4 regions of the Terrabacter sp. LjRoot27 genome follow, and region 3 is predicted to be linked to each of the others. Evidence: predicted binding sites of a transcription regulator. Region 3 holds the regulator's gene; each other region holds the start of a gene.

Region 1 (2,195 bases), 230 kb from region 3:
CAGCGCGGCAGCGCCACCGGAGACCTCTCCCGAGGTGGCCCTGGACGCTGCACCGGGCGTCGTGTCGGGCATCGTGTCGGGCATCGTGTCGGGCATCGTGCCGGGCATCGTGCCGGGCGCCTTGTCGGTGGCATGGCCGGCCGCGGCGGTGAGCTCCGGCCGGCGATGGTGGGCTTCGCGGAGGAGGGCGTCGGTGGCGAGGTCGGCGCGGAGCTGGTCGAGGCTGCGCGGGTCGCCGCCGCCGCGCAGTCCGCGCGCGGTGGTGTCGAGGCGGTCCATGACCGCGGCGACGGACGCGGCGTCGGTGGTGACGGTCAGCCAGCCCATCCCGTCGTCGGTGACCCGGCCGAACACCCCGCGCCGGGACCGGGCGTGCGCGTGCCGCTCGGCGCTGCCCCGGGCATCGACCGAGGCGACCGCGCGCCGCAGCCGGGCGGTGAAGGTGCGTTGCGGGAGGGGTTGGCCGTCCCGGGACGGGGCGAGCACGGCCTGTGCGACGGTGGTGACGTCGGCGTCGGGCAGCAACGCGGTGTCGGAGGCGACCTGCAGCGCGCGGTGCAGCGACAGCCGCCCGGCTCGCAGCGCGTTCAGGACGACTCGGTGCCGGCGGGGTGCGGTGGCCAGGGTGAGCCGGCGGGCGACCTCCCCGGTCCCGACGCCGGTCGCGAGCGCGATCTCCTCGGTGACGACCCGCTCGGGAGAGACCCGCGAGGACGCCCGGGCGGCGGCACCGGCGGGCAGGGCCTGGATCTGCTGGGCCTCGATGGTGGCCAGTGCGCCGTACGCGGCGAGCAGGTCGGCCTCGAGGCGGGCCTTGGCGACCTCGAGCGCCTGGATCTCGGCGAGCACCCGCTCCCCGGCCCGCGCCAGCCCCTCGAGCGCCGCCGCCGCTCGGGCCCGCCCGCGCCCCGCGCGCAGCTGCGTGAGGACCGGGTCGAGGACGGGGTCGAGGGTGCGCGCCCAGTGGTCCGGGTCGGAGGACCATCGGGCACGCAGCACCGGCCAGGGCCCTCCCGAGCGCACAGCGGAGGTCTCGGCCGGCGACGGGGTGAACGGCACGGTGACCCTCCTCTCGACGCTCGTTCCCTTCACTCGATTAGAACACGTGTTCGAAAGACTCGCAAGACCCGCTGGCTCATCTGTGGACAACGAACTCCTCTGCCCTGCAAGCGATCCCACCCGAGCCGGCACTTCCCAACACGCGCCAGGCGCCCACACCGGTGACGACGCGTCCACGATGAGGACACGCCCTCCCACGTGGCGGACACGCATACGTACACTCGCCGGTAGGTCATGAGCGCCAGCGACAAGCCCCGGCTCGCTGGCCGGCAACCCTCCAACCGCGGTGGGGTGCCCCGGGTGAGGACCTGGCCCGTCGACGCCACCCGGCGCGCGGGCAAGCGCGGAGAGCCTCTCTCCCGCACCGACCCGTCGGTGCACGGGGCCCGGTGACACGGGACCCCGGTCAGCGACACGACCCAGGAAGAGCAGGACGACCGATGACCGAGCCCAACTGGTCCTTCGAGACCAAGCAGATCCACGCCGGCCAGGCCCCCGACAGCGCCACCGGAGCCCGCGCGCTGCCGATCTACCAGACGACGAGCTACGTCTTCAACGACACCGACCACGCCGCGAACCTCTTCGGGCTCAAGGAGTTCGGCAACATCTACACCCGCTTGATGAACCCGACGACCGACGTCGTCGAGCAGCGCATCGCGGCGCTCGAGGGTGGCGTCGGCGCCCTGCTCGTCGCCTCGGGCCAGGCGGCCGAGACCCTCGCCGTGCTCAACATCGCGGAGGCCGGCGACCACGTCGTCGTCTCCCCCAGCCTCTACGGCGGCACCTTCAACCTCTTCAAGCACACGCTGCCCAAGTTCGGCATCGAGGTCGGCTTCGTCGAGGACCCGACGTCGATCGACTCGTGGCGCGCTGCCATCCGGCCCAACACGAAGCTCCTCTTCGGCGAGACCATCGCCAACCCCAAGAGCGAGATCCTCGACATCGAGGCCGTCGCGGCCCTCGCGCACGAGCACGGGGTCCCGCTCGTCGTCGACAACACCGTCGCGACGCCCTACCTCATCCGCCCGATCGAGTGGGGAGCCGACGTCGTCGTGCACTCCGCGACGAAGTACCTCGGCGGCCACGGCACCTCGATCGCCGGTGTCATCGTCGACGCGGGCACCTTCGACTTCGGA
Region 2 (2,195 bases), 2.2 Mb from region 3:
CCAGTGGTGGCCGAGGAAGACGCGGGAGAGCCCCATCGTCGCGACGAAGAGCGTGCCGATCGTGATCGCGAGGGTGCGCTGCCACGCCGCGGTCGTCTCGATGAGGACGAGGTAGACGACGATCGTGGTCAGCACCGTGGCGTTGAGTGTGTGGCCGCTCGGGAACGACGGCGACACCTCGAGGGGTGGCACGGCGAGCGAGGCCGGCGGGCGGGCCCGGTCGACGACGTTCTTGCCCACGATCGTCATGGCGAGCGACCCGGCCGCGGCGATGACGGTGAGCACGACCGGCGTCCACCGGCGACGACGCCACGTGATGACCGCGACCGCGACGAGGGCGAGGATCGGCATGCCGACCGGGCCGCCGACGTCGGTGAAGGCGGTGATCGCGGAGTCGAGCCCGGGGGAGCGGAGGGTGATGGCCGCGTCGAGCACCGGCTGGTCGACCGCAGTCAGCCCGTCCCGTCCGGCGACGCCCTCGTAGACCGTCTCGATGCCCTCGACGAGGACGACCATGACGACGAGCGCGATGACGGCGAAGACGACGAAGGCCACGTGGGCCGAGGACCACGACCTGACGCGCCGTGCCGCGGGGCGTGAGGCGCGCGCGAGCCCGGCGAAGACGTCGACGAGCCAGCGGCCGAAACGGGTGCGCCAGGCCGTGAGGTCGCGCGCACCGATCGTGTCGTCCGGGGTCTGCGGGCGGGTCGGCTCTGGCATGCCCCATCCTTACCCATGACCGGCCTGACGGCCGCAGGGGTATGCCGTCGCGCGCGTCTCGATGAGGCGTAAACCCTTGTGGGACAGGACGTTTGGTGTGGACAACTCTTGTCTGGCTGTTCGAACGCCTGTACGATTGGGGGTATGGAGCAGAGCCGGAGCGCGCAGCAGATCGAGCAGGACTGGGACCACGTCGCGTCCCTGGCCGCTGACCTGCACGACGCGCACGCCCGGCTCGTCGACTTCGTCGCGGCCGTCCTGACCGACGGGTCCTGGCAGGCCGCGGGGCTGCGGTCACCCGAGCACTGGCTGATGCTGCGCGCCGGGCTGTCGCGGGGCCAGGCGTCCGCGGTGGTCCTGCTGGCCCGGCGGGCGCAGGAGCTGCCCGCGACCTCCGCCGCGTTGCGCCAGGGGCGGATCAGCCTGGACCAGGCCGCGGTCGTGGCCCGGCACACCCCGGCCGCGTTCGACACCACCGTGGCGGAGTTCGCGCAGCACGCGACGGTCACCCAGCTGCAGCGCACGGTCACCCGGTACGACTTCACCCTCCAACCCGACAGCGTCGACGACCGCGGCCGCGGCCTGCCTGGTGAGCGGGACGCGACCCTGGATCCGCCACGGGTGGAGCCGGTCGAGCCGGCGCACCTGAGCATGGGCCTCGACGCCGACGGGCGGTTCCGGCTGCGCTACGACGCACCCGCCGAGGTCGGCGCGCTCGTCGAAGCGGCCCTGGCGGAGGCCAAGGACCACCTCTTCCACGCCCTCGCACCCGAGGGTTGGACCGACGAGCAGAAGCGGGCTCTGAACGGGGACGTGCTGCACCCCGACCAGTCCTGCACCAGCGGCGGCCGGCCCCGCGTCACCTGGGCCGACGCCCTCATCGTGCTCGCCACCCGCTCCCTCGACGCCGCCACCACGACACGCGACGGAACCTCCGGCTCCTCCGGCGGCTCGGGTGGGGCCGCTCGGCGGGCCCGGTACCGGGTCCAGGTCCACCTCGACACCGACGGCGCCTGGCTCACCGGCCGCCCCCGCCTGCCCCAGCACATCACCGACCAGCTCACCTGCGACGGGACCCTGACCCCCGTCTGGGAGACCGACGGACACCCCGTCAACGTCGGCCGCACCCAACGCGTCGTCCCGCACCGCACCCGCGTCCTGGTCCTGGACCGCGACCGCGGCTGCCGCTTCCCCGGCTGCGGCTCCACCCGCAACCTCGAGATCCACCACCTCATCCACTGGCGCGACGGCGGACCCACCGACGACACCAACCTCCTCGGCGTCTGCACCCCCCACCACGACGGACACCACCGCGGCGAGTTCACCATCACCGGCGACCCCACCCGACCCGACGGCCTCACCTTCCACACCGACACCGGACTACTCATCGGCCCACCACACAAACCACCCCGGACACCACCACCACACCTGGTCCCAGCCCCCGACCCCCACCCAGACCAGGACCCGAACACGGC
Region 3 (2,195 bases):
GCCGAATCGCGTCAGGCGCATCGGCGGCCTCGCGGCACGGGCCGCACGCGCGGCCTCGGGCCCGGTGGGGACGAGGACGAGGCGAGGCCGGCCGGTCGACTGCGACCGCGCGGGCTCCTCGGTGTGCGGCTGACGAACGGCCTCGAGGACGATGGCGCTCATGGTGACCTCCCCTTGCTCCTGAACTGGCGAACACATGTTCGATAGAACGTCTGTACGAGTTGTAGCACGTATGTTCGACGAAGTCGAGACACGCATCGAACAGGTGTTTGGCAACTGTGTTCGAACTGCGTAGTCTTTCCTCACACCACAGACCTCACCAGCCACCACTGACACTGGCCCCACACCCAGCGTCACGACGCGGTCTGACGAGCCGACGAAGGGGACACCATGGGCGTGACCGAGCTTCCCGATCGCGAGACCGGCGACGGTCTCACCGTCCGCCAGCGGCGGGTGCTCGAGGTCATCCGCAACTCCGTCGACCGGCGCGGCTACCCGCCGAGCATGCGCGAGATCGGCGACGCCGTCGGCCTCGCCAGCCCCTCGAGCGTCTCGCACCAGCTCAACGCCCTCGTCGCCAAGGGCTACCTGCGCCGCGACCCGAACCGGCCGCGGGCCCTCGAGGTCGTCTCGCCCGACGCGAAGGCCGAGGAGCTCGGCTACCGCGGGGGCGACGCCACCGCGCCGCGTCCGCGCGGCGACCACTACGACACGGAGACCGACTCGGGCGATGCCCGCCCCGAGGCGTCGTACGTGCCGGTGCTCGGCCAGATCGCGGCCGGTGTGCCGATCACGGCCGAGGAGGTCGTCGAGGACGTCTTCCCGCTGCCCAAGCAGCTCGTCGGCGAGGGCGACCTCTTCCTCCTCAAGGTCAACGGCGACTCGATGGTCGAGGCCGCGATCTGCGACGGTGACTGGGTCGTCGTGCGCCAGCAGCAGCACGCCGAGAACGGCGACGTCGTGGCCGCGATGCTCGACAACGAGGCCACGGTCAAGACGTTCAAGCGCACCGACGGGCACGTGTGGCTCATGCCGCACAACCCCGACTTCTCGCCCATCGACGGCGACCACGCGACGATCCTCGGCAAGGTGACGGCGGTCCTGCGCCGGCTCTGACAGCGCCCGCTCCCCCACCGACGACGGATGCCGTCGGCGCCCTCCGCGCCGACGGCATCGTCGCGTCCCGGGAAGCGTATCGGGTGAGGCGGCGACAGACTCTGAGCCGTGAGCCCTGCGAAGGAGACCGCCATGGCACCTGGCCGCACCCGCGACGTCGTCCTCACCTACCGCTACCTGCGCGGCGCGATGATCGCGCTGCTGCTCTTGCTGCTGCTCTCGGTCGGCTACCAGTGGTGGTGGGAGACCGACCACTCGTGCTGGCTCGGCTCGATCAGCGCGTACTACTACACGCCGGCGCGGACCGTCTTCGTCGGCTCGCTCTGCGCGCTCGGGGCCAGCCTCATCGCCTACAAGGGCCATTCGCCCGAGGAGGACGTGCTGCTCAACTTCTCGGGCTTCATGGCGTTCGTCGTCGCCATGGTGCCGACGGTGCCGGACGGACGGTGCGGGCCGAACGCGTACACCCAGACCCCGACCGAGATCGCGGCGGCCGTGCGCAACAACATCTGGTCGCTCGTCGTCGTGGCGGTGCTCGCGGCCCTCGTGGCCGCCTGGCTCAAGCGGGGCGCGATGACGCGCGACCCGTCCGAGCGGCCCACGGTGCGCTCGGTGGTCGTCTCCGTCGTGTGCGGTGCGGTCCTGCTCGGTGAGCTGACCCTCTTCCTCGTGCTGCGCGACCGCTTCATCGCGCTGAGCCACGGCATCGCCGCGGGCACCATGGTGGCCGGGGTCATCGCGGTCATGGTCCTCAGCGCGCTGAGGGCCGAGGAGCGGCACCGGGGCGCAGCCGGGGCCGCGGGGGCGAGCGGGACCGCCTACAAGCGCATCTACATCGCCATCGCGGTCGCCCTGGCCGTCGCCCTCGGGGTGACGGTGCTGACGGCCCTGACGGTGAGCGGCTTCGACCACCTCGTCCTCATCGCCGAGGTCATCATCATCGTGCTCTTCGCGGCGTACTGGGGCGTGCAGACCAAGGAGCTCTGGGACCTGCGCGAGGCCGACGGCACCGAGGCGCGGTCGGCTCGGTCGGTGGCCGAGTAGCCCTCAGGACAAAGGCGGTTCGTCGCCCAGGGCAC
Region 4 (2,195 bases), 570 kb from region 3:
GCGGCCAAGGACGCCAAGCGCGGCAAGCTCTTCGCCAAGCTCATCAAGAACATCGAGGTCGCGGCCCGCCAGGGCGGCGCCGACCCCGCCGGCAACCCGACCCTCTACGACGCCATCCAGAAGGCGAAGAAGACGTCGGTGCCCAACGACAACATCGACCGCGCCGTCAAGCGCGCCTCGGGTGCCGAGGCGGGCGCGGCCGACTGGCAGACGATCATGTACGAGGGCTACGCCCCCAACGGTGTCGCCGTGCTCATCGAGTGCCTCACCGACAACCGCAACCGGGCCGCCGCCGAGGTGCGGACGGCGCTGACCCGCAACGGCGGTCAGCTCGCCGACCCGGGCTCGGTGTCCTACGTCTTCAACCGCAAGGGCGTCGTGACCGTCCTCAAGGACGCCGGCTCCGAGGACGACATCCTCGAGGTCGTGCTCGAGGCGGGCGCCGAGGAGGTCAACGACAACGGTGACACGTGGGAGATCATCTCCGAGGCCACCGACTTCGTCGCGGTCCGCAAGGCGATCCAGGACGCCGGCATCGACTACGAGTCGGCCGAGGCCTCGTTCGTCCCGAACCTCCAGGTCCCGCTCGACCTCGACGGTGCGAAGAAGATGATCCGCGTCATCGAGGCCCTCGAGGACAGCGACGACGTGCAGAACGTGTTCGCCAACGGCGACATCCCCGACGACGTGCTCGCGCAGCTCGACGACGACGAGGACTGACCGCACGGGCCCACCCGGCCCGGGGGTTCGACGAGGAGGCACGCCGGGACCGGCGTGCCTCCCGTCCTTTCGGGGGAGGCCCGTTAGCGTTGTCCCGAACACCTGTTCGGATCGTCCAGTGCCCCAACCCAGGGAGGTATGCCGTGCGCGTCCTCGCGGTCGACCCCGGGCTCACGCGCTGCGGCGTCGGCGTCGTCGACGGGGTCCCGGGGCGCAAGCTGTCCCTCGTCGAGGTCGGGGTCATCCGGACGCCGTCCGGAGACCCGACACCGAGACGGCTCGTCGCCGTCGAGGACGAGATGCGCCAGTGGTTCGCGCGGCACCGTCCCGAGGCCGTGGCCATCGAGCGCGTCTTTGCCGACACCAACGTCTCCACCGTCATGGGCACCGCGCAGGTGACCGGGATCGTCATGATCATGGCCGAGCGGCTCGGCCTGCCCGTCACCCTCCACACCCCGACCGAGGTCAAGGCCGCCGTCAGCGGCAACGGCCGGGCCGACAAGGCGCAGGTCACGACGATGGTGACCCGCCTGCTCGGTCTCGACACCCCACCCAAGCCGGCCGACGCGGCCGACGCCCTCGCCCTCGCGATCTGCCACGTGTGGCGCGGCGGCACCCAGAGCCGCCTCGAGACCGCGCGGCTCGAGGAGCTCGCGCGCTCCGGCCGCCGGGGGAGCGGCATACCCCGCCGTGTGCCGCCGGGAGCCGCCCCACCGGTGCAGCGCCTGCGCGCCGCGACCACCCAGCCCACCCGCACCGGCCCGACCACCCGACCCCACCCTGGAGCCCAGCCCCGATGATCGCCTCGCTCTCCGGCACCGTCCTCAAGGTCGGCCTCGACTCGGTCGTGGTCGGCGTCGGGGGTGTCGGCATGCTCGTCCACACCACGCCGGCCACGGCGACGTCCGTGCGCCTCGGGCAGCCCACGCAGCTCGCCACGAGCCTCGTCGTGCGCGAGGACTCGCTGACGCTCTACGGCTTCGCCACCGACGACGAGAAGCACGTCTTCGAGACCGTCCAGACGGTCTCGGGTGTCGGCCCGCGCCTCGCTCTGGCCGTGCTCGCCGTCCACTCGCCCGACGCCGTCCGGGTCGCACTGGGCACCGGAGACCTCGTCGCGCTGACCAAGGTCCCGGGCATCGGGAAGAAGGGCGCGGAGCGGATGGTCCTCGAGCTCAAGGACAAGCTCGGCGCCCTGCCCGGCTCCGCCGGCCAGACCGACCCGGTCCACCTCGACACCGGCGAGGCGTGGCGCGAGCAGGTCCGCGAGGCCCTCGTCGGTCTCGGCTGGACCGCGCGCCAGGCCGACGAGGCGCTCGACAAGGTCGCGCCGCTCGCCGCCGAGGGCGCCGGTGTCTCGGCCCTGCTGCGGGCTGCCCTGCAGGAGCTCGGCCGATGAGCGTCGACCGCTCCTGGGAGCTCGACGCCGGCGCCGAGCCGGACGTCTGGGACGACGGGTCGTTCGACGCGACCGC

The links. Region 3 encodes LexA, which represses DNA repair genes until DNA is damaged. Its sites were predicted from a motif close to TCGAACANNTGTTCGA; they were not measured.
Region 1: a site for LexA is predicted at 1,098-1,113, ahead of ACSQ2D_RS14360 (HNH endonuclease signature motif containing protein). Genes of this name have one in related genera too.
Region 2: a site for LexA is predicted at 841-856, ahead of ACSQ2D_RS02855 (DUF222 domain-containing protein). Genes of this name have one in related genera too.
Region 4: a site for LexA is predicted at 815-830, ahead of ruvC (crossover junction endodeoxyribonuclease RuvC). Genes of this name have one in related genera too.

The regions. Positions count from the first base shown of each region.
Region 1 is NZ_CAXUSS020000001.1:3,087,525-3,089,719, forward strand. It holds gene ACSQ2D_RS14360 (HNH endonuclease signature motif containing protein) at 1-1,059, opposite strand, end outside; SAM riboswitch class IV at 1,290-1,409, shown strand; gene ACSQ2D_RS14365 (bifunctional o-acetylhomoserine/o-acetylserine sulfhydrylase) at 1,500-2,195, shown strand, end outside.
Region 2 is NZ_CAXUSS020000001.1:626,728-628,922, forward strand. It holds gene ACSQ2D_RS02850 (phosphatase PAP2 family protein) at 1-720, opposite strand, end outside; gene ACSQ2D_RS02855 (DUF222 domain-containing protein) at 865-2,195, shown strand, end outside.
Region 3 is NZ_CAXUSS020000001.1:2,858,475-2,860,669, forward strand. It holds gene ACSQ2D_RS13295 (LysM peptidoglycan-binding domain-containing protein) at 1-162, opposite strand, end outside; gene lexA (transcriptional repressor LexA) at 391-1,116, shown strand; gene ACSQ2D_RS13305 (hypothetical protein) at 1,249-2,160, shown strand; gene ACSQ2D_RS13310 (phosphotransferase) at 2,164-2,195, opposite strand, start outside.
Region 4 is NZ_CAXUSS020000001.1:2,283,733-2,285,927, forward strand. It holds gene ACSQ2D_RS10725 (YebC/PmpR family DNA-binding transcriptional regulator) at 1-720, shown strand, start outside; gene ruvC (crossover junction endodeoxyribonuclease RuvC) at 864-1,520, shown strand; gene ruvA (Holliday junction branch migration protein RuvA) at 1,517-2,119, shown strand; gene ruvB (Holliday junction branch migration DNA helicase RuvB) at 2,116-2,195, shown strand, end outside.